DNA from 3 places in the Xylanimonas protaetiae genome. Region 1 is predicted to be linked to each of the others. Evidence: predicted binding sites of a transcription regulator. Region 1 holds the regulator's gene; each other region holds the start of a gene.
What was found. Region 1 encodes Rex, which represses fermentation and respiration genes when NADH is low (regulators of the CRP and FNR family bind a similar motif). Its sites were predicted from a motif close to CTTGTGAANNNNTTCACAAG; they were not measured.
Positions count from the first base shown of each region.

Region 2: the regulator Rex is predicted to act here: its motif matches at 2,419-2,438, upstream of adhE (bifunctional acetaldehyde-CoA/alcohol dehydrogenase).
Region 3: the regulator Rex is predicted to act here: its motif matches at 7,773-7,792, upstream of mqo (malate dehydrogenase (quinone)).

Region 1 covers NZ_CP035493.1:1,680,645-1,691,204, forward strand. The annotation lists gene ET471_RS07570 (ABC transporter permease) at 1-711, shown strand, start outside; gene ET471_RS07575 (potassium channel family protein) at 792-1,469, opposite strand; gene ET471_RS07580 (TrkH family potassium uptake protein) at 1,489-2,874, opposite strand; gene ET471_RS07585 (acetoin utilization protein AcuC) at 2,945-4,117, shown strand; gene ET471_RS07590 (LLM class flavin-dependent oxidoreductase) at 4,127-5,224, opposite strand; gene ET471_RS07595 (30S ribosomal protein bS22) at 5,471-5,569, shown strand; gene ET471_RS07600 (HAD family hydrolase) at 5,624-6,436, opposite strand; gene ET471_RS07605 (glutaredoxin family protein) at 6,472-6,744, shown strand; gene ET471_RS07610 (redox-sensing transcriptional repressor Rex) at 6,779-7,429, shown strand; gene ET471_RS07615 (YceI family protein) at 7,528-8,079, opposite strand; gene ET471_RS07620 (MarR family winged helix-turn-helix transcriptional regulator) at 8,200-8,664, shown strand; gene ET471_RS07625 (histidine phosphatase family protein) at 8,738-9,388, shown strand; gene ET471_RS07630 (TlpA family protein disulfide reductase) at 9,424-10,005, shown strand; gene ET471_RS07635 (cytochrome c biogenesis CcdA family protein) at 10,005-10,560, shown strand, end outside.
Region 2 covers NZ_CP035493.1:104,950-115,509, forward strand. The annotation lists gene adhE (bifunctional acetaldehyde-CoA/alcohol dehydrogenase) at 1-2,371, opposite strand, end outside; gene ET471_RS00510 (HAD family hydrolase) at 2,624-3,274, opposite strand; gene ET471_RS00515 (hypothetical protein) at 3,424-3,972, opposite strand; gene ET471_RS00520 (hypothetical protein) at 4,041-4,565, shown strand; gene ET471_RS00525 (AfsA-related hotdog domain-containing protein) at 4,801-5,760, shown strand; gene ET471_RS00530 (ScbR family autoregulator-binding transcription factor) at 5,732-6,361, opposite strand; gene ET471_RS00535 (prolyl oligopeptidase family serine peptidase) at 6,478-8,631, shown strand; gene ET471_RS00540 (uroporphyrinogen decarboxylase/cobalamine-independent methonine synthase family protein) at 8,817-9,869, opposite strand; gene mnmA (tRNA 2-thiouridine(34) synthase MnmA) at 9,866-10,560, opposite strand, start outside.
Region 3 covers NZ_CP035493.1:3,669,174-3,679,733, forward strand. The annotation lists gene ET471_RS17040 (ATP-dependent DNA ligase) at 1-1,988, shown strand, start outside; gene ET471_RS18280 (DUF2599 domain-containing protein) at 2,013-2,648, shown strand; gene ET471_RS17050 (NADP-dependent oxidoreductase) at 2,713-3,636, shown strand; gene ET471_RS17055 (aminopeptidase P family protein) at 3,787-4,941, shown strand; gene ET471_RS17060 (MFS transporter) at 4,904-6,205, opposite strand; gene ET471_RS17065 (MFS transporter) at 6,284-7,666, opposite strand; gene mqo (malate dehydrogenase (quinone)) at 7,811-9,325, shown strand; gene ET471_RS17075 (LysR family transcriptional regulator ArgP) at 9,365-10,258, opposite strand; gene ET471_RS17080 (LysE/ArgO family amino acid transporter) at 10,338-10,560, shown strand, end outside.

The sequences.
Region 1 (10,560 bases):
CTCGCCACCGCCGGCCGCGTGCTGTCCCAGCTGCGGCACGACCGCCGCACCATCGCGCTCATCATCCTGCTGCCGTGCCTCATCGTCGGCCTCGTGGCCTGGATGTTCGACGGCACCCCGGTGCTCGACCAGTTCGGGCCCGTGCTCGTCGGGTTCTTCCCCCTGTTCGTGATGTTCCTCGTCACGAGCGTGACGATGCAGCGTGAGCGGTCCAGCGGCACCCTCGAGCGCCTCATGACCACACCGCTCGGCAAGGGCGACCTCGTCGCCGGGTACGCGATCGCGTTCGGGGCGCTCGCGACCGTGCAGGCCGTCGTCGTCGTCGGCTTCGCGCTGCTCGTCGGGATGGACGTGGCCGGCCCGCTGGGGCTGGTGCTGCTCGTCGCGCTGCTCGACGCGGTGCTGGGGTGCACGCTGGGCCTGGCGGCGTCGGCCGTGGCCCGCACGGAGTTCCAGGCCGTGCAGATGATGCCCGCGGTGATCATCCCGCAGCTCATCACGTGCGGGATCCTCATGCCCCGCGACGAGATGCCGCATGTGCTGGAGTGGATCAGCCGCGTCCTGCCGCTGACGTACGCGGTCGAGTCGCTCCAGCAGCTCGCGGCGGGCGCGGGCTGGGCGGACGTGCGCGGCGCGATCGGCGTGATCGCGGTGTGGATCGTGGCCGCGGTAGCACTAGGCGTCCTGACGCTGCGCCGCCGCACGGAGTAGGGGACCCAGTCTGATCGTCGGTTGGGGTTCTGATCGTCGGAAGCGACCGACGATCAGACCCCGAACCGACGATCAGTCGCTCACGGCCTTGCCGCGAAGCGTTCCAGGACCTCCTCCTGGCCGCTGCACACGATGATGTCCGACGCCGCCACGCGCGTCTCCGGGGTCGCGTAGACGAACTCCCGGCCCGGGGACTTCACGCCGATGACGGTCACGCCGTAGCGGCGCCGCACGTCCGACTGCGCGAGGGTGAAGCCCTGCATCTCCTTGGGCGGGCGCATCTTGACGATCGTGAAGTCGTCCTCGACCTGGATGTAGTCGAGCATCTTGCCGCTGACCAGGTGCGCGACGCGCGCCCCGGCGTCGGACTCCGGGAAGACGACGTGGTGCGCGCCGATGCGCTGCAGGATCCGCCCGTGCTCGGACGTCACGGCCTTGGCCCAGATCTGCGGCGTGCCCAGGTCGACGAGGTTGGCCGTCACCAGCACCGAGGCCTCCAGCGACGATCCGATGCCGACGACGGCGACGCCGAAGTCGCGCGCGCCGATCTGGTCGAGCGCCTCCGGGTTGGTGACGTCGGCCTGCACGAGCGGCAGGCGGCCCGACCACTGGGCCACGCGCGTCTCGTCCCGCTCGACGGCGAGCACGTCCTGGCCCAGCCGGTCGAGCGTCGTCGCGATGGCCGAGCCGAAGCGGCCGAGCCCGATGACGAGCACGCCCGCGTCGCGCTCGGGCTCCTTCTTGGTCCTGTCCGGCACAACCTCTCCTTCCGGGTGACTAACCGATGATGGGGCGTTCCTCGGGGAACCGGACGATCCGACGCCGGTCGCGCAGCGCGAGCGCCGCGGCGAACGTCATCGTGCCCGTGCGCCCCACGAACATGAGCGCGCACAGCAGGTACTTGCCGGCGTCGGGCAGGCCGGGCGTGATGCCCGTGGACAGGCCGCACGTCGCGAACGCCGAGATGACCTCGAACAGCACGCGGTCGAGCGGCAGGCCCGAGACCTGCATGAGGCCCAGCGTCGCGACGAGCACCGCCGTCGCGCCGAGGAACACCACGGCGATCGCGACGCGCAGCGTGTCCGGCGGGATGCGGCGGCCGAACGCCTCGATGTCGCGGTCGCCGCGGGCCTCGGCGCGGATGGCGAGCAGCATGACGGCGAGCGTCGTCACCTTGATGCCGCCACCGGTCGACGCGGAGCCGCCGCCCACGAACATGAGCGCGTCCGTGATGACCCACGTGCCCTCGTGCATGGCCCCGACGTCGACGGCGGCGAACCCCGCCGAGCGCGGCATGACGCCCGCGAAGAGCGAGGCCAGCACCTTCTCGTGCGTGGCCAGCGGCCCGAACGTCGCCGGGTTGCGCCACTCCATGGCCGCCATGAGCAGCCATCCGAGCACCACGAGCGCGAGCGACGTGACGATCGTCAGCTTGGTGTGCAGCGACCAGCGCGCCCAGTGCCGGTGCCGGCGACGCTGGGTGTTCATGACGTTGAGCACCACGGGGAAGCCGAGCGCGCCGACGAACACGCCGAGGATGATCGGCAGGTCGAGCAGCCAGTCGCCGACGTGCGGCGTCAGGCCCTCCGGCGTCGGGACGAACCCGGCGTTGTTGAACGACGAGATGCCGTAGAAGAGCGAGTGCCAGACGGCGGTGCCGAGGCCCTCGTGCAGCACGAGGAACCGCGGCAGGAGCATCACCGCCACGACGAGCTCGAGCGACGTCGTCGTCACGATGACCACGCGCACGAGCGAGCCGACCTCGCCCAGGCGGTCCGTCTTGGTCTCCGACGCCGTGAGCATGCGCTGCGTCAGCCCGATGCGGCGCGACACCGCGAGGCCCAGGATCGACGCGAGCGTCATGACGCCGAAGCCGCCCACCTTGATGGCGAGCATGATCACGACCAGTCCCCACGTGGACCAGTACGTCCCGGTGTCGACGACGGTCAGGCCCGTCACGCAGACCGCGGAGACGGCGGTGAACAGCGCGTCGACGAACGGCGCGGCCCGCCCGGACGCGGTGGCCCACGGCGCCGCGAGCAGCACGGTGAAGACGGCGCAGACCCCGAGGAACACCGCGACGGCCAGGCGGGCGGGGGAGCGGCGCGCGACACGGTCGACGAGCTCGCGCAGCCCGAGCAGGCTGCCCTGCGCTGCGGCCATGCGTGCCTCCTCACCTCGTCGTCCGGGACGCTCGGCCAACTCTGGCACAACGTCAGATACCGTGACGGGCATGCCTCTCGCCCGTCTCGTCTGGAGCCCAGCGCTGCTGCGCTACGACTTCGGACCAGGGCACCCGATGTCGCCCGCCCGGCTGGACCTGACGATGCGCCTGGCCGACGAGCTCGGGCTGCTCACGTCCCGCGACCTCGAGGTCGTCTCCGTGCCGCCCGCCCCCGACGTCGTGCTGGAGACCGTGCACGACGCCGACTACGTCGCCGCCGTCCGCGCGGCGGCCGCGGGCACGCCCGCCCCGGAGCGCGGCCTGGGCACGGAGGACGACCCGGTGTTCCCCGGCATGCACGACGCCGCGGCCCGGCTCGTGGCCGGCTCCGTCGACGTCGCCGACGCCGTCTGGGACGGCCGCGTGCTGCACGGCCTCAACATCGCCGGCGGCATGCACCACGCGCACCGGGGCGTCGCCTCGGGCTTCTGCATCTACAACGACGCCGCCGCCGCGATCCGCCGCCTGCTCGACGCCGGGGCGGAGCGCGTCGCCTACGTGGACCTCGACGCGCACCACGGCGACGGCGTCGAGGCCGAGTTCTGGGACGACCCGCGCGTGCTGACGGTCTCGGTCCACCAGGACGGCTCGACGCTCTTCCCGGGCACGGGCCGCGCGTCCGACGTCGGGGGGCCGGGCGCCGAGGGGTTCGCCGCGAACGTCCCGCTGCCCCCGCGCACGACGTCGGCGGGCTGGCTGCGGGCGTTCGACGCCGTCGTGCCCGCGCTGCTGCGCGAGTTCCGGCCGCAGGTGATCGTGTCCCAGCACGGGGCCGACGCGCACGCGCGCGACCCGCTGAGCGACCTGCGCGTGGGGGTCGACGCGCTGCGGCAGGCCGCCCGCGTGCTGCACGACCTCGCGCACGAGCTGGCCGACGGCCGGTGGGTGGCGCTCGGCGGGGGCGGGTACGCCGTGGTCGACGTCGTGCCGCTCGTGTGGTCGTCGCTGCTCGCGGAGGCGCTGCACGCGCCGCTGGACCTCGCCCAGCCGCTGCCGCCCGCGTGGCGCGAGCACGTCGCGCAGGTCTCGGGGCTCTCCGCGGCCCGCTACCTGGGCATCGAGACTGCCGACTGGCGCCGCTGGGCGACGGGCTACGACCCCGCGGACGACGTCGACCGCGCCGTGCTCGCGGCGCGGAAGGCCGTGTTCCCGCTGTGGGGCCTGGACCCGTACCACGACTGAGGCGCGGCCTCAGCCCCGCAGCAGCGGCAGGAGCTGGCGGCCCTGCCGCCGGATCTCCTCGAGGTACGGGGTGTCGGACAGCACGAAGTGCGTCACCCCGAGGTCCTGGTACCGCCGCAGCGACGCGGCCACGTCCTGAGGGGACCCGACGAGCCATGTCGTCGCCGCGCCCTCGCCGCCGAACCGGCCGGGCGTCGTGTAGAGGTTGCCGTCGAGCACCTCGCCGCGGGCCGCGAGGTCCAGCAGGCGCTGCTGCCCGACGGCGGCCGGCCGGTGCCCGGCGCTCGGCTGGGCGCCGGCGGCCGCCGCCATCTGGGCCACCTTCGCCTCGGCCGCGTCCCAGGCCTCCTCGGTGGTGTCCCGGACCACCGTGGTGACGCGCAGCCCGAACTCGAGCGGGTCGTGCTCGCGGCCCAGCTCCAGCGCGAGCGCCCGCAGCCGCGCGATGCGCTCCGCGACGTCGTCGAGCGGCTCGCCCCAGAAGAGCTGCACGTCGGCCTCGGTGGCCGCGACCCGCTGGGCGGCGTCGGACGCCCCGCCGAAGTACAGCCGCGGGTGGCGCCGCCCTGCGACGTCGGCGGGCCGGATGCCGAGCCGGGAGCCCCGCACGGAGAAGTGCTCCCCCTCGTAGGTGACCTCGTCCTGCGTCCACAGCCGGCGGACGATCTGGAGGAACTCCCTGGTGCGCGCGTAGCGGTGCGCCGGGTCGCCCTCGGCGTCGCCGTACGCGGCGAGGTCGTCCTGCCCCGAGACGATGTTGACGTCGACGCGCCCGCCCGTGAGGTGGTCCAGCGTCGCGGCCGACGCCGCGAGGTGCGCCGGCCGCCAGTAGCCCGGGCGCACCGCGATCAGCGGGCGGAACGTCGTCGTCCGGGCGGCGAGCGCCGTCGCCACCGTGAAGGTGTCCGGGCGGCCCCAGCTCGTGCCGAGCAGGGCCCCGTCCCAGCCGTCGTCCTCGAGGGCACGGGCGTGCTCGGTGAGGTGGTCGAGGCCGTTGTGCTCCGCGACGGCGGGCTCGCCCCGGTGGCCCGGGTGGGTCTGGTTCGGGATGTACCAGAGCAGGGTGCTGTCGGGCAGGGTGTCGTCGGGCAGGGTGTCGTCCGGCATGGTGCTCACCGGCGGGAGCGGTGTCGGGGGGCCCTGGGCATGCCGCGACCGTACGGCTTGTTGAGCGTGATGCTCGACAATGCCGAGCGGTGCTCACGATGCGAGACGTGCCGCCGCGACGACGTCCTCGACGCCGCCGTTTCGACGCACGCGCGGCGTCGGGTATCCTGGGGGACGGACTTTTCTCGTGTTGGTCGGTGGACCAACCGGCTGTTCCACCGACCAACTCGCACTCGGGAGGGCCACATGGGCTCCGTCATCAAGAAGCGCCGCAAGCGTATGGCGAAGAAGAAGCACCGCAAGCTGCTTCGCAAGACGCGCCACCAGCGTCGTAACAAGAAGTGACGTACCGAGGCCCGGCTCCCCGAGGGAGGCCGGGCCTCGTGCTTTGCGGGGCGGCTACCGCTCCAGGCGCTTGCGCAGCTGGCGCCGCACGGCCCGGACCACGAGCCCGAACACCCACGCCGCGCCCGCCCACGACGCCGTCCGGACGCTGCGCCCGGCCACGCGGTGGCCCCGGCCGCGGAACTCTCGGATGGGCCAGCCGACGTCGCGTGCGTGACGGCGCAGGCGCCGGTCCGGGTTGATCGGGCAGGGGTGCCCGACGGCGGCCATCATCGGCAGGTCGTTGAGCGAGTCGCCGTACGCGTAGGACGCCTCGAGGTCGAGGTCCTCCCGCTCGGCCAGCCGGCGCACCGAGTCGGCCTTGACGGCGCCGTGCATGAGGTCGCCCAGCAGGCGTCCCGTGTAGTACCCGTCCTTGTGCTCCGCGACCGTCCCCAGACAGCCCGTGGCGCCCACGCGCAGCGCGATGAGGCGGCCGATCTCCACGGGCGTGGCCGTGACGAGCCACACCTGGTCGCCCGCGGCGAGGTGCTGGTCGATGAGCTTCTTGGTGCCGGGGAAGATGCGCAGCTCGAGGACGGTGTCGTAGACCTCTTCGCCGACGGCGGTGATCTCGGCGACGGAGCGGCCCGCGATCAGGCTCAGCGCGCGCGAGCGCACCTGGTCGATCTGGTCCTTGGACTCCCCGAACAGCAGGTAGCGCGCCTGGATGATCCCGAACCGCACGAGGTCGGCCGTGCCGAAGAACTTGCGCTGGTAGAGCGCCCTGGCCAGGTGGTACGCGCTGGCGCCGCGGATGACGGTGTTGTCGACGTCGAAGAACGCGGCCGCCTGCCGGCGCGGCGTGACCCCTGGAGCGTCGGACATGCCGCCCACCTTATCCGCGCGCGTACGCTGTGGCTGTGGACAGGCCGCCGACGCTCACCGCCCGGGTGGTCCTGTTCACCCGCGCGGGCTGTCACCTGTGCGACGACGCACGCGCCGTCGTGGCCCGGGTGTGCGAGGCGGCCGGTGAGACGTGGTGTGAGGTCGACGTCGACGCCGGGCCTGATTCCGCTACCCTGCGTGACCGGTACGGCGACTACGTGCCCGTCGTCGAGGTCGACGGCGTCCAGCAGGGGTTCTGGCAGGTCGACGGCGACCGGCTGGCGCGGCGGCTCGCGGGGCGCCGATGACGACGCACGGGCCCGCGGCGGACAGGAGGATGCGGTGATCGAGACCGGCGAGGCAGCGGTGCCGGCGGCGACGGTGGCGCGCCTGCCGCACTATCTGCGCGCGTTGCGCGATCTCCAGGCGTCGGGCGTGAGCACGACGTCGTCGACGGAGCTCGCGGAGGCGTCGGGCGTCGGCTCGGCGCAGCTGCGCAAGGACCTGTCGTACCTGGGCTCGTTCGGCACGCGCGGCGTCGGGTACGACGTCGGCTCGCTGTGCTCCGTCATCGCGGGCGCCCTGGGCCTGGAGACGACGCACCGGCTCGCGATCATCGGCATCGGCAACCTGGGCCAGGCCCTGGCGAACTACTCCGGGTACACCAAGCGCGGCTTCGAGGTCGTGGCGCTGCTCGACGTGTCCCCGGCCGTCGTGGGCTCGCGCCCGTCCGGCGGGCTGGCCGTGGAGCCGCTGGACGCGCTGGAGGCGGTGCTCGAGCGGGAGTCCGTGACGATGGTGGTCATCGCGACGCCCGGCCCGGCCGCGCAATCGGTCGCCGAGCGCGTCGTCGCGGCCGGCGTGCACGAGATCCTGTCCTTCGCGCCCGTGGCGCTCCAGCTGCCCGACACCGCCGTCGTGCGGTCGGTGGACGTGGCGGGCGAGCTGCAGATCCTGGCGTTCCACGCGGCGGCCCGCGCGGCGACGCACTGACGCCGAACGCCGAACCCCCCGTTTCACCGTCGTACTTTCTTGCGTTCTGAACGGCAGAACGCAAGAAAGTACGACGGTGAAACGGGGGGTCGCGGGTGTCAGGCCTGCTTGATCGTCGAGACGTCGAGGGCGATCTTGACCTTGTCGCCCACCAGGAAGCCGCCGGTCTCCAGCGCGGCGTTCCAGGTCAGGCCGTAGTCGGCGCGCGAGATCTCGAGCTCGGACTCGAAGCCGGCGCGCGCGTTGCCGAACGGGTCGGTGGCGGTGCCGGTGAACTCGGTGGGGAGCTCGACCTGGCGGGTCACGCCGTTGATGGTCAGGTCGCCCACGACCAGGATCTCGTTGCCCGCGACCTTGACGGTCGTCGACGCGAAGGACCACTCCGGCTTCGTGGCGGCGTCCCAGAAGTCGGCCGACTTGAGGTGGTTGTCGCGGTTGGCGTCGCCCGTGCTGACCGAGGCGGGGTCGAGGACGGCGGTCACCGACGAGGCCTCGAGGTCGTCACCGACCGTGATGGCGCCCGACGTGATCGCGATGGTGCCGCGGACCTTGGCGATGCCCGCGTGGCGGACCTGGAACGAGGCGGTCGAGTGCGCGGCGTCGATGACGTAGGTGCCGGCGGTGAGGTCGGTGGGGAGCGGCGTGGCCATGGTGGTTCTCCTGGTCTGGTCGGTCAGCGTGTCGATCGGCATGATCGGGCCAGGCACAGTTGAATCCTCAACTACCAGCCTGGTTGAACGTGTAACCATCCGGTTCGGTAGCGTATTCCCATGACAGAGCCTCGCTGGCTCAGCGACGACCAGCAACGATGGTGGCGCGCCTACCTCGAGGGGACCGCGCGGTTCGTGGACGCGCTCGACCGCGCCCACGACGACGGCGTCCCCCTCAGCCTCGGCGAGTACCACCTCATGGTCCAGCTGTCCGAGGCGCCGGGCCGCACCCTGCGCATGTCGGAGCTCGCCGACTGCCTCGCGCTGTCCCGCTCCCGCCTCACCCACACCGTCGACCGGATGGAGCGGCGCGGCCTCGTGCGGCGCGAGCCCGTGCCCGGCGACCGGCGCGGCGTCAACTGCGTGATGACCGACGCCGGGTGGGACCTGCTCGTCGCCTCGGCACCCCACCACGTCGAGGCGGTGCGCCGGTACATGGTGGACGTGCTCACGCCCGAGGAGTTCGAGGTGCTCGGGCGGGCGATGGCCAAGGTGGCCCGGGAGGCCAGGCGCGCCCTCGGCTGAGGCGCCGCGTGACCCTGGTCTCACAGCGACTGGCGCCGGCTGAACGCTCAGTGGCGCGTGGGACACTGGCGCCATGGTGACCACCACCGTCCATCTGCTGCGCCATGGCGAGGTGCACAACCCGGGCCGCGTGCTCTACGGCCGCATCCCGGGCTACCACCTGTCCGAGCGCGGCCACGAGATGGCCCGGATCGTCGCGGCGGCGCTCACCGAGCAGGGCCGCGACGTCGTCGGCGTGATCGCCTCCCCGCTGCAGCGCGCGCAGGAGACGGCCGCGCCGATCGCCGCGGCGTTCAAGCTCGCCACGGGCACCGACGAGCGGCTCGTCGAGGCCGGCAACCGGTTCGAGGGCACGACGATCGGGGCCAAGCCCTGGCAGCTGCTCAACCCGCGCTGGTGGCCGCTGCTGCGCAACCCGCTCACGCCGTCGTGGGGCGAGCCGTACCGCGAGCAGGCCGACCGCGTGCAGGCTGCCGTCGCGGACGCCCGCGCGGCGCACGCCGGGCACGAGGTCGTCCTCGTCAGCCACCAGCTGCCCATCTGGGTCACGCGCCTCGGGTACGAGGACCGTCGGCTGTGGCACGACCCCCGCAAGCGCCAGTGCACGCTGTGCTCCCTGACCAGCCTGCACTTCGACGACGACGAGCTCGTCGGCATCGAGTACTCCGAACCGGCCGGGCACCTCGCGACGTCCCTGAGCAAGGGAGCGTGGTCGGTCAAGTGAACGCCGTCCGTCGTCGGGTGGCCGCGGCCACCGGGATGCTTCTCGCTGCCTCGCTGCTCATGGCCGGCTGCGCCCAGGACTCGGGCGCGGGCGACGCCGTCGACACCGGGTTCGTCCCCGGCGACGGGTCGGTGCGCGAGTGGGCGCCGGGGGACCGCGAGGACCCCGTCACCATCGCCGGCACGGACTTCGCGGGCAACCCCGTCAGCACGGCCGACTGGGCCGGCGACGTCGTCGTCGTCAACACCTGGTACGCCGGGTGCGCGCCGTGCCGGGCCGAGGCGCCCGACCTCGTCGCGCTCGCCAACGGCCGCGCCGCCGACGGCGTGCGCGTGCTCGGCATCAACACGCAGGACGACGCCGGCGCCGCCCAGGCGTTCGAGCGGACGTTCGACGTGCCCTACCCGTCGATCGCCGACGCGAACGGCTCCGTCATCGCGAAGCTGTCGGGCGTCGTCGCGCTCCAGGCCGTGCCCACCTCGGTGGTGCTCGACCAGGAGCACCGCGTGGCCGCACGCGTCATCGGCAAGGCGGACGCGTCGACGATGAAGGCCCTGGTCGACGACCTCCTCGCAGAGCAGGGCCCCGCCGGCACGGCCACCCCGGCGGCCGGCTGATGGGCGAGGCCTTCCAGACCACCGCCTTCTCCGGGTCGATGCTGCTCGCCGTCCCGGTGGCGATCCTCGCCGGCCTGGTGTCGTTCGCGTCGCCGTGCGTCCTGCCGCTCGTGCCCGGCTACGTCGGGTACGTCAGCGGCATGGCGGCGTCGTCGGTCGGGGGAACGGCGTCGCGCCGCGTCGGCCGGGGCCGCGTGCTGGGCGGGGTCGCCCTGTTCGTCGCCGGGTTCACCGTCGTGTTCGTCGCCTTCATGGGCGCGGCCGGGGCCGTCGGGTCGCGGCTCGTGCAGTGGGAGGACACCCTCACGCGCGTGCTCGGCGTCGTCGTCCTGCTCATGGGGCTCGCGTTCCTGGGCGGCATCCCGTTCCTCCAGCGCGAGCGGCGCTTCCACGTGAGCCCGCGCGCCGGGCTGTGGGGTGCCCCGCTGCTGGGCGTCGTGTTCGGCCTGGGCTGGACGCCGTGCATCGGCCCGACCCTCACCGCCATCACGGCCCTCTCGCTCGACCAGGCGTCCGTGGGGCGCGGCGTCGCGCTCGGCGTCGCGTACTGTCTGG
Region 2 (10,560 bases), 1.6 Mb from region 1:
TCTCCGCCTTCGGCCAGCCGGTGACCTTGCCCGGGACGAGACCGTTGTAACGGATCGCGTAGGGCAGGAACATGGCGTTGGTGCGGCCGTGGATGAGCTTGTGCGTCGCGCCGACGGTGTGCGACATGGCGTGCACGATCCCCAGGAACGCGTTGCCGAACGCCATGCCGGCGATCGTCGCGGCGTTGTGCATCTTCTCGCGGGCCTCGGTGTCGCCGCTCAGGGCCGACTTCTCGATGTTCTCGAAGACGAGCTTGATGGCGTGCAGCGCCAGGCCGTCCGTGAAGTCGTTGGCGTAGACGGAGACGAACGCCTCGGTGGCGTGCGTCAGGGCGTCCATGCCCGAGTCGACGGCGAGCTTGGCCGGCATCGACGCGGTGAGCACCGGGTCGACGATCGCGACCGACGGGGTCAGCGCGTAGTCGGCCAGCGGGTACTTGTAGCCGGTCTTGTGGTCGGAGATGACCGCGAACGGCGTGACCTCGGCGCCCGTGCCCGACGACGTCGGGATGCACACGAGCTGGGCGAGCTTGCCGAGCGTCGGGTACTGGAAGGCGCGCTTGCGCACGTCGAAGAACTTCTCGCGCAGGTCGGCGAAGTCGAGCTCGGGGTGCTCGTACTTGAGCCACATGACCTTCGAGGCGTCCATCGGCGAGCCACCGCCGATGGCGATGATCGTGTCGGGACGGTGGTCGCGCATGAGCTGCGCGCCCTTCTCGACGGTCTCGACGCTCGGCTCCGGCTCGACGGTGTCGATGATCTGCACGGCGACGGGGTTGTCGCGGCGGTGCAGGACGTCGAGCACCTTGTCGACGATGCCGATCTCGGGCGAGGCCATCACGCGGTCGGTGACGATGGTGACGCGCTCGACGCCGCGCATGTCGGCCAGGTACTGGATCGAGTTCGGCTCGAAGTACGTCTTCGGCGGGACCTTGAACCACTGCATGTTGTTGTTCCGCCTCGCCACGCGCTTGACGTTGATCAGGTTGACGGCCGACACGTTGTTCGACACCGAGTTGGCGCCGTAGGAGCCACAGCCCAGCGTGAGCGACGGGATCAGGGCGTTGTAGATGTCGCCGATGCCACCGAGGGCGGACGGCTGGTTCCACAGGATGCGGACGGCCTTGACGCGGCGGCCGTACTCCTCGGAGAGCGCCTTGTCGAGCGTGTGGATGGCGGCCGAGTGGCCCAGGCCGTCGAACTCCACCATCTGCTCGGCGAGGCGGATGCCCTCCTCGGTGCTGTTGGCGCGCAGCACGGCCAGCAGCGGCGAGAGCTTCTCGCGCGACAGCGGCTCCTGCGGGCCGACGCCCGAGATCTCCGCGAGCAGGATGCTCGTGTCGGCGGGCACCGTGAAGCCGGCCTGCTCGGCCAGCCAGACGGCGGACTTGCCGACGACGGCGGCGTTGAGCTTGGCGCCGGCGCAGTTCTCCGACATCGCGGTGACGCCGAAGAAGTACTCCTCGAGCTTCGCCTTCTCCTCGGCGTTCACGACGTAGGCGTGCATGCGGCGGAACTCCGCGAGCGCCTCGTCGTAGATCTCGGCGTCGAGGATGACGGCCTGCTCAGAGGCGCAGACCACACCGTTGTCGAAGCCCTTGGACAGGACGATGTCGTTGACCGCGCGGCCCAGCTTGGCGTCCTTGGCGACGTAGGCGGGGACGTTGCCGGCGCCGACGCCGAGGGCGGGCTTGCCGGTCGAGTAGGCGGCGCGGACCATCGCGTTGCCGCCGGTGGCGAGCACGAGCGAGACGCCCGGGTGGTTCATGAGCTCGGAGGTCGCCTGGATCGAGGGGTGCTCGATCCACTGGACGCAGTCCTCGGGGGCGCCGGCCTCGATGGCGGCGTCGCGCACGATCTTCGCGGCGGCGATCGAGCACTGCTGGGCGCTCGGGTGGAAGCCGAAGATGATCGGGTTGCGCGTCTTGATGGCCATGAGGGCCTTGAAGATCGCGGTCGACGTCGGGTTGGTGACCGGGGTGACGCCGGCGATGACGCCGACGGGCTCGGCGATCTCGACGATGCCGCGCAGGTCGTCGCGGCCGATGACGCCGACGGTCTTCATCTTGGCCATCGAGTGCGTGACGTGCTCGCACGCGAAGATGTTCTTGGTGGCCTTGTCCTCGAAGATGCCGCGGCCGGTCTCCTCGACGGCGAGCTGGGCGAGGGTGCCGTGCTCGTGCAGGGCGGCGATCGACGCCTTCTTGACGATGTGGTCGATCTGCTCCTGCGTGAAGTTCGCGTAGGCGTCGAGCGCCTTCAGGCCGCGCTTGACCAGCGCGTCGACCTCGGCGGCGGCGTCGTGCGCGACGACGGCGGGCTGCGCGGCGGCGACCTCGTCGGCCTGCTGGGCCTTCTTGGTGGGGCTCACGGGTATCTCCTCCTGGCGGGGCCTTGACGGCCCTGATGTCCCTGTTGCTTGTGAAGACTTTCACATGTGTGGTCTGACCACAACCCGGATGGCGTGTGACGTACGCCTCTCCGGCCGGATCTGCGCGACCCTGACCGTGGTGCCAGGGGGGTCGCGCCTCCGTCATGCACTGTCACGCGCGAGGGCAACACCCGGCAAACGGAAGGCGTCTCGCGAGCGGGCGCGCGGCGCGCCCGGCCGGGCCGGACCCGCTCAGGGCAGCGTGCGCCACCCGCGGGCCCCGGCCTCGTCCGCCATGCGGGGGTCAGGTCCCACGACGACGCCCGCGCCGACGAGGGCCAGCAGCGGCAGGTCGCTCGGGTGGTCCCCGTAGGCGACGGCGTCGGACGCGGCCACGCCCCACGCGTCCAGGAGGGCGGCGGCGCGGTCCACCTTGACCGTGTCCACCACGGGCACCTCGACCTCGCCCGTGACCGTCCCGTCGGCGACGACGAGCCGGGTGCACTCGACGCGGTCCGCCCCCACGGCCTCGCCGAGCGGCTCGACCACCACCTCGCACGACCCGGACAGGAGGACGACGCGCCCACCCCCGCGGCGCACGGCGTCGAGCTCCGCGACCACCGACGCGCGCACGAGACCGGGCAGCGCGGCGTGCAGCCAGTCGCGGCCGAGCGCGCGCAGGCCCGCGTAGCCCTCGCCGGCGAACTGCCGGTGGTACTCCCGGTTCGTCCGCGTGCGCGTCGGGTCGACGGCGTCGAGCGCCAGGAGGTGGGCCACCCGGTCCGCGAGCTCGTGCTCGCGGCCCCGCTCGCGCAGGTAGTGGCGCAGGAACAGCGCCATCGTGTTGGCCTGGACGAGGGTGTCGTCGACGTCGACGAACGCGACGGCCGGTGATGCGGGCACGCTCGCAACCTACCGGCGTCCCGCGCGCCCCGTCGCGCCGGGCCGGGCAACCCCGGGCGGGGCGGTCATGGCCGAGCGGTCACGGCCGAGCGGTCACGGCCGAGCGGTCACGGCCGAGCGGTCACGGCCGAGCGGTCACGGCCGAGCGGTCACGGCCGAGCGGTCACAAGCGGCCGCGCGGCCCGCAGCTCGCCGTCGCCGGGCCACCCGCGCAGCCAGAGCTGGTGGACGGGCACCTGGTCGGCGGGCAGCCCCAGCAGGCGACCCCAGTCCGCGTCCTCGTGCGCCCGCGCCGGGCGCGCCGTGACGCGGTGCGCGGTGGCCGCCAGGGCCCCCCACTGCGTGATCCACCCGAGCGCCGTGCTCAGCATCGTCGCGGCACCGTCCCCGTAGGCGTCGAGCCAGGCGTCGACGCGAGCCGTCAGCGTGAGGCCCGACGACGCCATGAGGCCCGGGTCCCCCGCCGCGCGGCCGGCGGGCCCCGGCCTGTCGACCCGCCGCACCTCGCCGACGGCCGGGAGGTCGTCGGCGAGGTGGTGCTCGTAGACCCGCAGCGCGTCGTCGTCGGGCAGGACGCCCGCGAGCGCCGCCCGGGCCGCGACCACGGCGCCGACGACGGCGTCGTGCCGCCCGCGGTCCACGCGGTCGCCCATGGCGAGGCCTGCCCCCACCACCCGCCCGACCGCCGGTCGAGCCACGTCTGGAGGGTCTCGGACGCCGGAGCCGTGCGGGCCTCGAGACCCCCGACGACGTCGCAACCGACGTCGTGAGCGTCGTCGAGCGTGATCCGGACGACGGACGTCGGCCCGGCGCCGAGCTCGACGCGGGCGGCGAGGCCCGCGCGCCACGCCGTGAGGGCGAGCGTCGCGGCGACGTGGCCCGCCTCGAGCAGCGCGAGGGACGTCCGCAGCGTGCCGAAGCCGGTCGGGTACCGGTCGGGGTGCGCGACGACGGCCGCCTCGTGGGGCACCGCCGGGGCCGGGCCGTCGCCGCGGAGCACGAGGTCCCACGGGTCCACCCACCAGGACGACCCGTCGGGCGCGCCCAGGCGCAGGTCGGCGCCCACGAGGCCGCGGCCCGGGAGGTCGCGGACGAGGTCACGGGCGGGGGCCGTGCCCCCGCACGGCCCCCGCCCACGGACCCGGACGGCCTCGAAGGCGGCCGCGAGGACGCGGTCGCCGAGCGCGTGCCGGGTGTCGAGCCGCTCCCCCGCCCGGGTGGCGCGGAGCGCGTCGAGGGTCCCCGCGGGGGCCGTCCGACGCGCCGGCGGCACCCCGCCGGCGGGCTGTAGCCCCTGGCGCAGTCCCATGGGATCCCTCCTTCCACCGTGGAGTCACAAAGCATACCGGTCGTCCGGTTCTGTTTGACCCTAGGCGGGTCCTCTCGGCGCCGTCAAGGCCCGGGATCACCCCCGTCCGGCCCGCAAAAAACCGGTCGTACAACTTGTTTTGAGGCGGTCGCGGGCCTACTGTCCGAGCAGACCGGTGGCGGCGAGGTCCGCCGCCTCCCAGCTGGAGGGGACGGCCATGCCGCACACCGCGCCCGACGACATCCGGGTCGACGCCCGTCACGTCCACAAGAAGGACCCACGCGGCGTCCTCGTCACCGCCGCGCGCAGCGTCACGACCTCGGCCGCGCGCGGCGTCACCACGGCCCGCGCGCTCGCGGTCGGCGACGTCTGGCAGGTCGACGCCCACCTGCCCCTCGCCGAGAGCCAGGGAGAGGTCTTCGCGCACGCCGACGCGCTCGTCATCGCCGTCGAGGCGCTGCGCCAGGCCGGCATCGCCCACGCGCACGTCGCCGCGGGCGTGCCCGTCGGGCACCGGTTCATCGCCTCGCACATGGGGCTCACGTGGCTCGTGGACCCCGGGTTCCTCGGCACCGCGCCCGTCGACGTGACGTTCGCGATCGTCACCGAGGAGGTGCGCCACCAGCGGGGCAGGCTCGTCCGGCACGTCTTCACGGCGGCGCTGCTGTGCGACGGCGTCCGCATCGCGCGCGGCACGGGGTCGCTCCAGGTGGTCGAGGCCCGCGTGTACGAGCGGCTGCGCGCCGGGGCGACGCCGTGGTCGGAGGTCAGCGCGCACCACGACCCGTCGTCGCTGCTCGGGATCGCCACGACCGACCACGAGCTCACGGCGCGCCTCGGGTGGTCGGCGTCCGACCCCATCACGTTCGACCACGGCAACGACCACATGCCGGCCATGCACCTCGCGCGGACGGCGCTCGCGGCGCACCACGCGCTCGACCCCGCCAGCTCGCCCACGGGGCTGCTCGTGCGGTGCACGGCGTTCGTCGAGCTCGGCGGCGACGTCGCCGTCCGGGCGGTGCGCACCGCCCACGGCGGCGTGGAGACGACGTTCGCGCAGTCGGGCGTCGTCGCCGCGACCGTCGTGACGACCGACGACGTGTCGACCGCGACCCAGACGGCCGCCGGCCGCGCCGGGCGGACCGTCCCTATGCTCTCCGGAGCAGGCCCGGAATGATGTGCTCCCTGCCGGGGGCGACGATCCCCGGCAGGACGATGGCCCACATCTCCCGCAGGCGCGGCATGAGGTCCTCGAGCTGGCTCGTGGCGACCGACACCGTCTGCATCCCCGTGAACGCCGCCACGAGGAACCGCGCGAGCGCGGCGGCGTCGAGCCCGGCGCGCAGGTCGCCCTCCGCGACCGCCTGGCCGATCACGTGCTCGGTCGGGCCGATCCAGGCCTCGTAGGTGCCGCCGACGTCCTCGAGCTCCCCGGTCGGCACCTCGACGGCGAGGCGCATCGACGCCCGCGCGACGACGTCGTCGCGCATGAGGACGCCGAGCTCGCGGACCATCGCGACGAGCATGGCGACGGCGCTCGGCGAGCCCGCGACGCTGCGCTCGCGCACCTGCGTCGCGAGCTCGTCCTGGGCGTCGACGACGGCCCGCGCGAGGAGCTCCTTCGAGCGGAAGTGGAAGTACACGGCACCCTTGGTGATCCCGGCCTCGTCGGCGATCTCCGAGATGCTCGCGCCGGCGTACCCGTGGCGCACGAACACGCTGGCGGCCGCGTCGACGATGCCCTTCCTGGTCGCAATCGCTCGGGCCTGCGTCGCCACGGGTCGGTCCCCCTTCAGCCGGAAAAGTCGCCGCATACTATACCGGCCGGTCGTCTTGTTCTGCGGTGCGACCAGCTCCGGTGGCCTGCGGAACCGGATCACCTAGGGTTCGGAGCATGAGCCCGCAGCCGGACCTCGACCCCCTTCCTAGCACCCCGCTGGACCCGGATCGCGACGACCCGTACGCGTGGCTCGAAGACGTCGAGGGCGCGGCCGCCCTGGCGTGGGTCCGCGAGCGCAACGCGCACGCCCACCACGCCGTGGGCTCGGGGCCGGCGTTCGAGGCCACCGAGGCGGCGATCCTCGAGGTGCTCGACTCCGAGGACCGCATCCCCGACGTGTCCCGGATCGGGCCGCACCTGTACAACTTCTGGCGCGACGCCGCGCACCCGCGGGGCCTGTGGCGCCGCACCACGCCCGAGAGCTACCGCACGGACTCCCCCGGCTGGGAGACCGTGCTCGACCTCGACGCCCTGGGCGAGGCCGAGGGCACTGCCTGGGTGTGGCACGGCGCCTCGCTGCTGCGCCCCACCCCCGAGCAGCTCGCGGCGGGCGAGCCCTGGCGCCGCGCCCTGGTCGACCTGTCGGTCGCCGGGTCCGACGCCGACGTCACGCGCGAGTTCGACGTCGTCGCGCGCGAGTTCGTCGCCGGCGGCTTCGAGCGGGCCGAGGCCAAGGGCGGCCTCGCCTGGGCCGACGAGGACACCGTCTACGTGTTCACCGACCTCGGCCCCGGCACGACGACGACGTCCGGCTACCCGCGCACCGTGCGGCTGTGGCGGCGCGGAACACCGCTCGCCGACGCGCCCGTCGTCTACGAGGGCCTTGAGGACGACCTGTACATCTCCGGCCGCCGCTCGCGCACGCCCGGGTTCGAGCGCGACATCGTGCACCGCTCGATCGCGTTCTACCGCTCCGAGACGTTCCTCGTCTCCGACGTCGGCACCCCCGCGCAGGTCCTGCGCCGCATCGACGTGCCCGAGTCCGCCGACGTGGGCCTGCACCGCGAGTGGCTGCTCGTGGAGCTGCGCGACGACTGGGACACCGAGGGCCGCACCTACCTGGGCGGGTCCCTGCTGGCCGCACGCGTCGACGACTTCCTGGCCGGGTCGCGCGACCTCGACGTGCTCTTCGAGCCGACGCCGACGACGTCGCTCGCGGGCGCCACCTGGACCCGCCACCATCTCGCCGTCAACGTGCTCGACGACGTCGTCAACCGCCTCCACGTGCTCACCCCGCCCTGCGACGCGGGCGGGGCCTGGGTGCGCTCGGAGTTCCCCGCGACCGACCCCGTGGCGACGGTGGGCGCGCGGGCGGTCGACCCGCTCGACTCCGACGACGTCTGGGTGACCACGACCGGGTTCCTGCTGCCCACGACGCTCTCGCTCGCCACCCTGGGGAGGAGCGGGGCGGAGCTCGACCCGCTCAAGGCCGCGCGGTCGTTCTTCGACGCCCGCGGGCTCGTCGCCGAGCAGCACTTCGCCACGTCCGACGACGGCACGCGCGTGCCGTACTTCGTCGTCGGGCGGGCGGACGTGCTGCACCGGCCGCGGCACGCGGAGCCGGCACCCACCCCGACGCTGCTGTACGGGTACGGCGGGTTCGAGATCTCGCTGACGCCGTCGTACTCCGGCGGGATGGGCCGGGCGTGGCTGGAGCGCGGCGGCGTGTACGCCGTCGCGAACATCCGCGGCGGCGGCGAGTACGGGCCGGCCTGGCACCAGGCCGCCCTCAAGGAGCACCGGCACCGGGCCTACGAGGACTTCGCCGCCGTCGCGCGCGACCTCGTGCAGCGCGGCATCACCACGCCGGCGCACCTGGGCGCCCAGGGCGGGTCCAACGGCGGGCTGCTGACCGGCAACATGCTGGTGCGCTACCCGGAGCTGTTCGGCGCGATCGTGATCCAGGTGCCGCTGCTGGACATGAAACGGTACTCGCACCTGCTCGCCGGGGCGTCGTGGACGGCCGAGTACGGCGACCCGGACGACCCCGCCGACTGGGCGTACCTGCGGCAGTACTCGCCCTACCACCACATCGCCGCCGGGACGGCCTATCCCCCGGTGCTGCTGCTGACGTCCACGCGCGACGACCGCGTGCACCCCGGCCACGCCCGCAAGGCGGCCGCGCTGCTCGAGGCGATCGGCGCCGACGTCACCTACTACGAGAACGTCGAGGGCGGCCACGGCGGCGCCGCCGACAACGCGCAGGCCGCGCACATGTCGGCGCTCGCCTGGGAGTTCCTGGGCAGGCGACTGGGGCTCAGAGCCTAGGACGACGCGGCGGCCGCGCACTCGGGACGAGGGTCGCGCACGACCTGCGCTGCGCTACGTGCGGGTGCCTCGTTCCTCGGCCCCCACCCTCCGCTACGCTCCGGCCGCGCGCTCGGGCTGAGGGGTCGCGCACGACCTGCGCTGCGCTACGTGCGGGCGCCTCGTTCCTCGGCCCCCACCCTCCGCTACGCTCCGGCCGCGCGCTCGGCGAGCGCCTCGGCGATGCGGCCCAGGTTGGCCAGCTCCGCGCGGTGGGCGTCCGTGCCCGTGAGCGTGCGGCGCGGGGAGGCGAGCAGCGTCACGGCGTCGAGGCCCGACGCCGGCAGGCCGATGCGGCGCCACGGCTCGGCGACGGTCCGCACGAGCTCACCCAGCATAGGCCCCGCGCACTGGGAGACCTGCGCGGGCGGCAGGCCGGCCCACAGGCGCACGTCCTTCTCGGCGGCGCGGGCGACGAGCTCCCAGGCGCGCTCGTCCCAGCCGGGCGTGTTCGCGGAGCCTAGGGCCCCCAGGTCCAGCCCGACGGCGTCGGCGCCGGCGAGCACGGCGGGGGCGATGCCGGACCACGTCGCGCCCAGGTGCAGGACGGCCGTGGCACCGGCGTCGTGCACGGCGTCGACGACGGGCCGGAGCCCCTCGACCAGGTCCGGGCCGGGCACCGCGCGCAGGCGCGCGTAGCCGGAGAACGTGGGCAGCACGCCCGCGTGGACGGCCCCGAGCTGCGGCTCGGCGAGCTGCACGACGACGTCGCCGAGCCCGGGCACCTGCTCGCGGACGGCCGCGACGTGCGCACGGACGCCCTCGGCGAGCGACTCCGCGATCTCACGCCGGGCGCCGGCGTCGGCGAGCACGCGGTCACCGCGGGCCGACCAGAGGGTCGCGGCGAGCGTCCAGGGGCCGACGACCTCCAGCGTGAGCGGGCCGGTGTGACCGTGGGCCGCGATGGCCAGCGCCCCGAGGTCCTCGCGCAGGAACGCGTCGGCGCGACGCTGGTCCATGCCCTCGTGGTCCGCGAGCTTCCAGCCGTGCGGGCCGAGCTCGACGGGCAGCCCGGCGAGCAGGGCGGCGGTGCGCCCGACGGCGTCCGCGCCCGGGCCGCGGTCGGCGAGCTGCGTGAGGAACGGGAGCGGGTCGACGCCCGTGGGCAGCTCGGCGAGGTCGCCGAGCACCATCTGCTGGGCCTCGAGCTCGTCGCGCTCCCGGCCGGGCCACGGTCCGTGGCCGCTGACGGCGGTCACGGGCGAGCCCCGGCGGACGCGGCGTCGTGCGACTGCGCGCCCGCCGCGGCGCGGGGCGCACGCCAGGCGCGCGACACGGTCGCCTGGCCCAGCACCTGGGTGCCGCGGTAGACCACGAGCGACTGGCCGGCGGCGACGCCGCGGAGCGGGGTCCCGGTGAGCTCGGCGACGAGGCCGGCCCCGTCGTCCGACGGGACGATCCGGGCCGGGACCGGGGTGCCGTGGGCGCGGACCTGGATCGTGAGCTCCTCCTGCTGGGTACCCGGCGCAGGGTCGACCAGCCAGACGGCCTTGTCGGCCGCGATGCGGTCGACCGTCAGCAGCTCCGCCGGCCCGACGACGACCGTGTTCGTGGCCGTCTGCACGTCGAGCACGTACCGCGGCTTGCCGTCTGCCGCCGGGCGCCCGAGCGCGAGCCCCTTGCGCTGCCCCACGGTGTACGCGTACGCGCCGTCGTGCTCGCCCACCTGGGCGCCGGAGGCGTCCACCACGGCGCCCGGCCGCGAGCCGAGCCGGTCGCGCAGGAACCCGCGCGTGTCGCCATCGGCGACGAAGCAGATGTCGTACGAGTCGGGCTTGGCGCTCACGGCGAGACCGCGTGCGGCGGCCTCGGCGCGCACCTCGGCCTTGGACGTGAACTCTCCCAGGGGGAAGATCGCCCGCGCGAGCCGCTCGGGGCCCATGACGGCCA
Region 3 (10,560 bases), 1.9 Mb from region 1:
CCGGGTCGAAGGGCATCCACCTCTACGCCGCGCTGTCGGCGGGCTCCGACCCGGCGGGTGCGCGGCCGTCGTCGGCCGACGAGGTCTCCGCCGTCGCGCACGAGCTGGCCCGGTACCTGGAGGCCGAGCACCCCGACCTGGTGGTCAGCGACATGAAGAAGGCGCTGCGCGGCGGCAAGGTGCTGGTCGACTGGTCGCAGAACAACGGGGCGAAGACGACGATCGCGCCCTACTCGCTGCGCGGGCGCCCGCACCCCACCGTGGCGGCGCCGCGCACGTGGGAGGAGCTCGACGACCCCGGGCTGCGGCACCTCACCTTCGAGGAGGTGCTCGACCGGGTCGCCGCGGACGGGGACCTGCTCGCCGGGCTGACGCAGGGGCACCTGTCCCAGCTCGAGCCCACCCCCGCCCACCTGGCCCGCTTCGAGCGGCTCGCGACCTACCACGCGAAGCGCGACCCGGCCCGGACCCCCGAGCCCTTCGACGCCGGCGACTCCCCGCCGGGCCAGACGTTCGTCATCCAGGAGCACCACGCCCGCCGCCTGCACTGGGACTTCCGCCTGGAGCACGAGGGCGTGCTCGTCAGCTGGGCGCTGCCCAAGGGCGAGCCCACCGACCCCGCCCAGAACCACCTGGCCGTGCAGACCGAGGACCACCCGCTCGCGTACGGCGCCTTCGAGGGCACCATCCCGGGCGGCGAGTACGGCGCCGGCGAGGTGACGATCTGGGACGCCGGCACGTACGAGCTCGAGAAGTGGCGGGACGGCAAGGAGGTCATCGTCACGCTCCGCAGCGAGCGCCGCGGCGCGCGACGCCTCGCGCTGATCCGCACGGGTCGCGACGAGGGCGACAACCAGTGGCTGATCCACCGCACGAAGACCCAGCCGGGCGCGGCGGAGGGTGACAGTCCGGCAGCTCGTCGTCAGACCGTGCGCCCGGGGGCACGGTCTGACGACGAACTGCCGGGCGGACCCGCGGGCAACCCTGACGTCGTCGTCCGGCTCGAGCCCATGCTCGCCTCCGCCGCCGAGCCGGCGGACGTCCGCGCCCTCCAGGCCGACCCCGGGGGCGGCGACCGGGAGTGGGTGTTCGAGATGAAGTGGGACGGCTACCGGACCATCGCCGTGGCCGCGCCCGGCCCCGACGGCGTCCCGGTCGCGCGGTTCACGTCCCGCACCGGCCAGGACCTCACACGCACCTACCCGGAGCTCGCGCCGCTCGCCGGGCAGGTCCGGGGCGACCTGCCCGTCGTCCTGGACGCCGAGATCGTCGCGCTCGACGCGAGCGGGCGCCCCGACTTCCGGCGGCTCCAGCAGCACACGTCGAAGGCCGAGCTCATGGTCTTCGACGTCCTCCAGGTGGGCGACCGGTCGCTCCTGCACGCCCCGTACGACGAGCGCCGCGCGCTGCTCGGCGACGTCCTCGACCCGGAACGGCCGGTCCACGTCCCCGCCGTGTTCGACGGCGACCTCGACGCCGCGCTCGCGTTCTCCCGCAGGCTGCGGCTCGAGGGAGTCATGGCCAAGCGGCGCGAGTCCACCTACCTGCCGGGACGCCGGTCGCGGCAGTGGCTCAAGCTCAAGCACACGGCCGCGCAGGAGGTGGTCGTCGTCGGCTGGCGGCCGCTGCACGCGGGCGAGCCGCGCGAGGACGCCCGGTACGCCGGCGCGCTCCTGCTCGCCGTCCCCGCCGACGACGGTGCGCTGCGCTACGTCGGCCGCGTCGGCACGGGTTTCACCGACGCCGACCGCCGGGCCCTCGCGGAGCGCCTCACGGCGGTGGGGCGCGCGACGCCGCCGCTCGACGGCGTCCCCCGCCCCGACGCCGCCCGCGCCCGCTGGGTCACCCCGCGCATCGTCGGCGAGGTCGAGTTCGCCGAGTGGACGGGCGACCCCGCCACCGACCCCGACGCCCGCCTCCGCGCGGCGCGGTGGCGCGGGCTGCGCCCGGACAAGGACCCGGACGACGTCGTCGTCGAACGGCCCTGACCGTCCCGCGCCTACCCTGACGGCATGCCTGCCCTGACCCGTCGACGACGGCCCGCCCGAGGCGGGCGGGCGCGCCGGGCGCTCACGGTCGGCGCGCGCGGCGTGCTCGCGCTCGGGGCGCTCGCCGGCGTCGTCGTCGGGGTGAGCGGGTGCGACCTGGGCGCGGACGCCGGACCGAGGTCCTCGGCGGCGGCGGACGCGGCCGGGACCGCCGGCTCCACCGCGCAGCCCCCTGCGTCGCCGACGACGCCCGCACCGGCGCCGACGCCCGCGGCGGGCCCGACTCCCGCCCCGGAGGACACCCTGCCCCCGGGCCCGTCCGCCGCGCCCGGACGGCCCGTCGATCCCAGCCCGACGACCGGACCGACCGTCGACCACGGCCCCGCGCTCGAGTCGGCCACGTGGGGCGAGCGCGAGGGCGGCCGGTCGCTGATCGTCGTCCCGGCGCCGTGGGTGCGCACCTCGGGGGACCTCGCCGCGGTCGACGCGCTGTGGGCCGAGGTGCTCGCCGTCCACCCGGACGCCGACACCCCCGGCATGGAGGACCAGCTCGTGTGCCACGCCCTCGGCGCGCCCGACAAGGACACCTGGAACCTCGAGCCGTGGCGCCCGGACGTCGGGCTGGTCGCGGTGCTGCAGGCGCGCTGCAACCCGCGCTGACCGGGCACGGAACACAACCCGCCGGGTGCGGAACACAACCCGCCGGGCGCGGGTTGCCCCCGTCATGCGAGCGATCACGTACTCCGGGTATGGCCACTCCGACGTCCTCGAGCTCACCGAGCAGCCCGAGCCCCGGCCCGGCACCGACAGCGTCCTGGTCCGTGTCAAGGCCGCGGCGGTGAACCCCGTCGACTGGTCCATCCGGGAGGGCTGGCTGGACCGGATCGTGCACGTCACGTTCCCCGTGATCCCGGGCTGGGACGTCGCCGGCGTCGTCGAGCAGGTCGGGCTGGACACGCCCGAGTACCAGGTGGGCGACGAGGTGTTCGGCTACGTCCGCAAGGACTGGGTGCAGGAGGGCACGCTCGCCGAGTACGTCGTCGCGCCCGTGCGCACCCTGGCCCGCAAGCCGCGGAGCGCCACGTTCGAGGAGGCCGCGGCAGTGCCGCTCGCGGGGCTCACGGCGTACCAGACCGTGCACCGCTCCGGCGTCGCCGCCGGGCAGACCGTGCTGGTGCACGCCGCGGCCGGTGGCGTCGGCTCGTTCGGGGTGCAGATCGCGCGTGCGCTCGGCGCCCGCGTCATCGGCACGGCCTCGGAGGCCAACCACGACTGGCTGCGGAGCCTCGGCGTCGAGCCCGTGCTCTACGGCGACGGGCTCGTCGACGCCGTGCGCGAGCTGGCACCCGACGGCGTCGACGTCGTCCTGGACTACTTCGGCAACGGCGCCGTGGCGCAGAGCGTGCCGCTGCTCAAGGACGGCGGCGTCATGACGTCGATCCTGGACGCGTCCGCACGCGACGAGCACGGCGGCCAGTACGTGTGGGTGCGCCCGTCCACCGAGGACCTGACAGCCCTGGGCGAGCTCATCGACGCCGGCACGGTCAAGGTCGAGGTGGCACAGGTCTTCGACCTCGCCGACGCGGCGGCGGCGCACGAGGCGAGCCAGACGCGCCACGTGCGCGGCAAGGTCGTGGTCCGGATCTGAGCGGATGTCGGCGTCACCCCGGCAGTTCGTCGTCGACCCGTGCGCCCGGGCTGCCGGTCCGACGACGAACTGCCGGGCCGAGTCACCGCCGCCCGGGCGCCCGGGCTGCCCACCCGAGCGGCCGCGGCGGTGGCTCCTTAGCCTGGGTGGGTGACCCCCTTTGCGCCGCACGTGTATGCCGACCGTCGTCGTCGGGCCGCCGAGCAGGCTGCCGCGGCCGGGCTCGACGGGATCCTCGTCGCGCCCGGGGCGGACCTCGCCTACTACCTCGGTCACGCCGCCGACCCCGGCGCCGAACGGCTCACGATGCTCGTCGTGCCCGCCACCGGCACCACCGCCGACGGCGCGAACGACGGCGTCGGCGACGCGCTCGTCGTCGTGCCGCGCCTCGAGGCGCACGCCCTGGAGCACCACGCGGCCGGCGGCGTCGAGACGCTCCCCTGGTCCGACGGCGAGGACGAGCACGCCGTCGCGGCCCGGCTGCTGCGCGACGGCGGCCGGTACGCGATCAGCGACTCCGCGTGGGCGCTGCACGTCCTGGGCCTCCAGCGCGGGGTGCCCGGGCTGTCGCTGACGCCGTTCACGACGGCGCTCCCGATGCTGCGGGCCGTCAAGTCGCCCGAGGAGGTGGCGCGCCTGAGCGCGGCCGGGGCGGGGGCCGACGCCGTCTTCGCCGAGATCGTCCGCCGGCCGTTCGCCGGCCGCCGCGAGTCCGACGTCGCGGCCGACCTCGCCGCGCTGCTGCGCGAGCACGGGCACGAGCAGGTCGACTTCACGCTGGTGTGCGCGGGCGCGAACGGCGCCGACCCGCACCATGACGCCTCCGCGACCGTCATCCAGGACGGCGACATGGTGGTGCTCGACTTCGGCGGCCTCGCCGACGGCTACGGCTCCGACACGACACGCACGGTGCACGTCGGCGAGCCCACCGCCCAGGAGCGCGAGGTGCACGACGTCGTCCGGGCCGCCCAGCAGGCGGGGTTCGCGGCGGTCCGCCCGGGGGCCACGTGCCAGGACGTCGACCGTGCCGCCCGCCGCGTCGTCGAGGACGCCGGGTACGGCGAGCACTTCATCCACCGCACGGGCCACGGCATCGGGCTCACCACGCACGAACCGCCGTACATGGTCGAGGGCGAGACGCTGCCGATCGAGCCCGGCATGTGCTTCTCGGTCGAGCCGGGCATCTACCTGCCGGGCCGCTTCGGGGTCCGCATCGAGGACATCGTGGTCGCGTTCCCCGACGACGCCCCGGACGCCGGGCGGCGGCTCAACGAGTCTCCGCGGGAGCTGACCGTCGTTCGCTGACCCCGTTGACCTCGGGGGTGACGATCCGCTCCAGCGCCACGAGGACGACGACGCACGCGAGGCACCCCGCCACCACGACCGCGACGAACGCACCCGACTGCCCGTGGTCGAGCAGGAACCCGGCGGCGACGGGCCCGACGATCGACCCCACCTGGAACGCCCCCGACTGGAGGGCGTTGTACCGGCCGCGCAGGTGGTCGGGGGCGAGGTCGTTGAGCACGGCGGGCATCGCGGACTGGAGCATCGTCTCCCCGAACCCGAACAGCGCGTGGAACACGAGCACGCCCGCGACGGCGGCGGCCGTGCCTGCCACGAGCCCGGTGGCGCCCAGCACCGCCCACGAGGCCGCCCAGACCAGCGCCATGACCATGAGCACCCGGGTGCGCCGCCGCCCGCGCGCCCGCCCCATGACCCAGAACTGGAACGCCACGATCACCACGGTGTTGACCACGAACGCGAACCCGACCACGCGCGTCGACACCTGCGACGCCTGCCGCGCGAACGCGGGGAACCCGGCCTCCATCTGCCCGTAGCCCACGAACGAGGCGAGCAGCGCGAGCACGGTGAGCCACCAGACGGCGGGGGTGCGCAGGATCGTGAGGTACCCCGCCGGGCGCGCACCGTCGTCGGAGGACGCCTCGGGGCGGGTGGCGCGCCCGTGCAGGTGGCGCAGCGGGCCGAGCTGGACCAGCAGCGCCGGGACGAAGCAGGCCGCGTTGACGACGAACGCGACCACGAAGGTGGTGGGCCGCTCGACGTCCATGAGCAGGCCGCCGACGACGCCGCCCACGCCGATGCCCAGGTTGAGCAGCGCGAAGCTGACGCCGTAGTACCGCTGCCGCAGGTCGCCCGTGACGACGGTCGCGACGAGCGCGTTGACCGCCGGCCACGCGATCCCGAGCTGGATGCCGAAGAGGCACAGGGCGACGGCGGCGACCCACGGCTCGGTCGCGAAGGCCAGCAGGCCCAGCCCGCCCATGGCGGCGAGCAGCCCTCCGACGACGACGACGCGCGCGCCGAGCCGGTCCACGAGCACGCCCGCGGGCCACGTGACCACGAGCCCGGTGATCGCGATGAGCCCCATGAGCGTGCCCGCGAGGCTGAGGGAGAACCCGCGCACCTCGTGCAGGTAGATGATCGTGAACGGCAGCGTGAGCCCGCGCCCGAAGAACTGCACCACCACGGTGGACAGCAGCCATCGCCCGTCGCGCGGCAGCTCGTCCCAGAACGCGAGGGGGCCCGTGCGGGCGGTGTCGGCGGGCATGGGATCGATCCTGGCGCGGACCACCGGCACGGTCCAGGGCATACCGGGCGGGCAGGACGCGGCCGAGCCGGGTGATGGTCACGTGCCGAGCCTCCCCCGGATGCCGGCGAGGCTGAGCATGCCGCCGACGGCGAAGAGCGCGGCGGTGACCACGAGCCCGCGGTGGAAGGTGCCGACGTCGAGCGCGCCGCCCAGGATCACGCCCGCGAGCGCGACGACGACGAGCCCGGCGACGCGCGCGACGGCGTTGTTGACGGCCGAGGCGATGCCGGCGTCGGCGACGGGCGCGGCGACGAGGATCGCGGCCGTGAGGGGCGCGACCGTGACGGCCAGGCCGAGCCCGAACACCGCCTGGCCGGGCAGCACCTGCGTCCAGTAGGTGGCGTGCGCGTCGGTGGCGAGCATGAGCAGGAACCCGACGGCGGCGAGCAGCGGCCCGGCGGTCATGAACGGGCGGGCCCCGTACCGGCCGGCGAGCGAGCCGAACCAGCCGGACAGGGTGAGCATCGCGAAGGTGGCGGGGAGCTGGGCGAGCCCGGCGAGGGTCGCCGGGTAGCCGGCCACCTGCTGGAGGAACAGCGTGACGAGGAACCCGCCGAACCCGAGCGCCCCGTAGATCGCGGCGGTGGCGGCGTTGCCCCACGCGACGTTGCGGATCGAGAAGAGCCGCAGCGGCAGCATGGGGTCGGGCACGCGACGTTCCCACGCGACGAACGCGACCAGGCAGGCGGCGCCGCCGACGAGCCCCGTCAGCACCAGGGGCGAGCCCCAGCCGAGCCGGTCGGCCTCGATGAGCGCGCTCACGGTCCCGGCGAGCCCGACGGCGGCCAGCGCGGCCCCGGCGACGTCGAGGCGCCGGCCGCGCCCGCCCGCGCTCGCGGGCAGGCCGCGCACGAGCAGCAGCGTGCCGAGGCACACGGGCACGGTCAGCCAGAACACGAACCGCCACGAGAACGTGTCGACCAGCAGCCCGCCCACGAGCGGTCCGACGATCGCGGCCGTGCCGGTCCACGCCGTCCAGCGGCCGATGGCCCGGCCCTGCGCCTCGCCGTCGAACGCGGAGACGATCATCGCGAGCGAGCTGGGCACGAGCAGCGCCCCGGCGACGCCCTGCACACCGCGCGCCGCGACGAGCACGGGGCCGGTCGGGGCGAGCGCGCACGCCGCCGACGCGACGGCGAACCCCGCGAGCCCCGCGACGAGCACGCGGCGCCGGCCGTGCACATCGCTCAGCGACCCGGCGAGCAGGATGAGCGAGCCGAGGGTCACGAGGTAGGCGTCGACCACCCACTGCTGGAGCCCGAGGGCCGCGGCGCCGCCGCCCCCGAGCTCGCGCCCGATCGCGGGCAGCGCGACGGTGACGACGGTCCCGTCGAGGAACGCGACAAAGGTCGCCAGGATCGCGACGAGCAGCACGCGCCGCTGCACGGCGTCGGTCGTCGTCGTACCGTCGGTCCCCACGGGGCCACGCTACGACCCGCGAGACGCGGCCCACCGGCCAGACGTGACGCATCTCACGCCATTTCTGACGCCGTGCTGTGATCTGGCTCATAGTCAGAACCCGCATTTCGTGACGGTTTTCACGCAGTCCTACACTCGAAGACTGTGACTGCTGACTCCCTGAACCCCACGGACGATGTCGACGTCGTCCTGATCGGCGGCGGCATCATGAGCGCCACCCTCGGCACGCTGCTCCAGCAGCTCGAGCCGACGTGGACGATCCGCCTCTACGAGCGTCTCGACGACGTCGCGCTCGAGTCGAGCAACCCGTGGAACAACGCCGGGACAGGCCACGCCGCGCTGTGCGAGCTGAACTACACGCCGGAGCGCAAGGACGGCACGATCGACATCTCCAAGGCGGTGAAGATCAACGAGCAGTTCGAGGTCTCCCGCGAGTACTGGCACCACCTCCTCGCGCAGGGCGCGCTGACCAGCACCGACTTCATCCAGCGCACCCCGCACATGACGTTCGTGCGCGGGAGCAAGAACGTCGACTACCTGCGCCGCCGGCACGAGATGCTCTCGGCGCACCCGCTGTTCAAGGACATGGAGTACTCGGAGGACCGCGCGCAGATCGCCGGGTGGGCCCCGCTCCTGGTCGAGGGCCGCGACGAGGCCGAGCCCGTGGCCGCGACCCGCAACACCGCCGGCACCGACGTCGACTTCGGGGCGCTCACGCACCAGCTCGTCGACTCGATGACGGCCCACGGCGCCGACGTGCGCCTCCAGCACGAGGTCCGCTCGATCCGCCGCACGCGCGACGGCCGCTGGCGCCTCAAGGTCAAGGACCGCTCGTGGAACGCGGCCCGCCGCGTCCACACCGTCACGGCCCGGTTCGTGTTCGTGGGCGCGGGCGGCGGCGCGCTGCCGCTGCTCCAGTCGGCCGGCATCCCGGAGATCAAGGGTTTCGGCGGCTTCCCCATCTCGGGCGAGTTCCTGCGCACCTCGAACCCCGAGCTCGTGGCCCGCCACCAGGCGAAGGTCTACGGCAAGGCCGACGTCGGCGCCCCGCCCATGTCGGTGCCGCACCTGGACACGCGCGTCGTCGACGGCCGGTCCTACCTGATGTTCGGCCCCTACGCCGGGTTCAGCCCCAAGTACCTCAAGAAGGGCAAGTACCTGGGCCTGGTCACGTCGCTGCGCGGCCACAACCTCACGTCGATGCTCGGCGCGGGCATCAAGAACATGGACCTGACGCAGTACCTGGTCGGCGAGCTCGTCGCTCGCCCCGAGACCAAGTTCGCGACCCTCCAGGCCTTCTACCCGGAGGCGCAGCCCAAGGACTGGGAGAAGATCACCGCCGGGCAGCGCGTCCAGGTCATCAAGCGCGACAAGGACGGCAAGGGCGTGCTCGAGTTCGGCACCGAGGTGGTCGCGGCCGCCGACGGCTCGATCGCGGGCCTGCTGGGCGCCTCCCCCGGCGCCTCGACGGCCGTCTCCGCCATGGTCGAGCTGCTCGGCCGCTGCTTCCCGGCCCAGGCGGCCGCGTGGCGGCCGCGCCTCGCGCAGATGATGCCGAGCCTGGCCGACGGCGTCCCCGCCGACACGGCCCCGCTCGCCGAGGAGCACCTGGGCGACGCCCACGGCTTCGTGCTCGACGCCGAGGTCTACGGCTCCTGAGCCGTCCGGCCAGAGCATCAGCGGTCAGGGCAGCAGCGGTCAGGGCAGCAGCGCCGCCCGCGCCGCCTGCCTGACCGCGGCCGCGACGGCGTCGAGCACGGGCGTGCGCAGCGACCACTGCTGCCAGTGCAGCTCGACGTCGACGTGGCGGCCCGGGTCGAGGTCGACGAGGTTCCCGGCCGCCTCGGCCTCCGCCGAGTCCTCATGCGGCAGCAGCCCCCACCCCAGCCCGAGCCGCACCGCGCGCCCGAAGTCGTCCGACGACGGGACGTAGTGCCGCGGCGGCGTGACGTCCGCGCCGCCCCGGGCGTGCAGGTACCGGGAGCGCAGGTACCGGTCCTGCAGGTCGTCCTTGCGGTCGAACATCATCACGGGCGCGGCAGCGAGCGCCGCGGGCGTGACGCCGTCGGGGAACCAGCGCGCGACGAACGCGGGCGTCGCGAACGGCCGGTACCGCATGATCCCGAGCCGCACCGCGACGCAGCCCTGCACGGGCGTGGCCTGCGTGGTCACGGCGGCCATGACCTCGCCCTGCCGCAGCAGCTCGGCGGAGTGGTCCTGGTCCTCGCGGTGCACGTCGAACACGGCCAGGTGCCCGACGGCGGCGAGCGCGGGCAGCGCCCACGTGTGCAGCGAGTCCCCGTTGATCGCGAGCGGCACGAGCGGCAGCCCGCCCGCGGCGGCCCGCGGGCGCGGCAGCCCGGACTCCCGGACGACGGCGAGCACCTGCCGGGCGGAGCGCACGACGTCGACGCCGGCGTCCGTGGGCACCACGGGCCGCGAGCGCCGCAGCAGCACCGTCCCGGCGGACGTCTCGAGCGCCTTGATGCGCTGGCTGACGGCCGACGGCGTGACGTGCAGGACGGAGGCGGCGGCGTCGAACGACCCCTCGTCGACGACGGCGACGAGCGCCTCGAGCTGGGCGAGCTCCATCCCTCTACTTAAGCACATCTGTTGCAGCACAAGAATCATTCGTTGGACTACAGATGGGTGGTCGACCTACCGTCGGGGCATGCCCGCACCGCTCCTCGCCGGCCTGTCCGGCCTCGGCTTCGGCCTGTCGCTCATCGTCGCCATCGGCGCGCAGAACCTCTACGTGCTGCGCCAGGGGCTGCGCCGCGAGCACGTGGGCGCGGTCGTGGCGATCTGCGCGGCGTCGGACGCGATCCTCATCAGCGCCGGCGTGGCCGGTGCGGGAGCGCTCCTGGACGCGGTGCCGTGGCTGGGCACCGCGA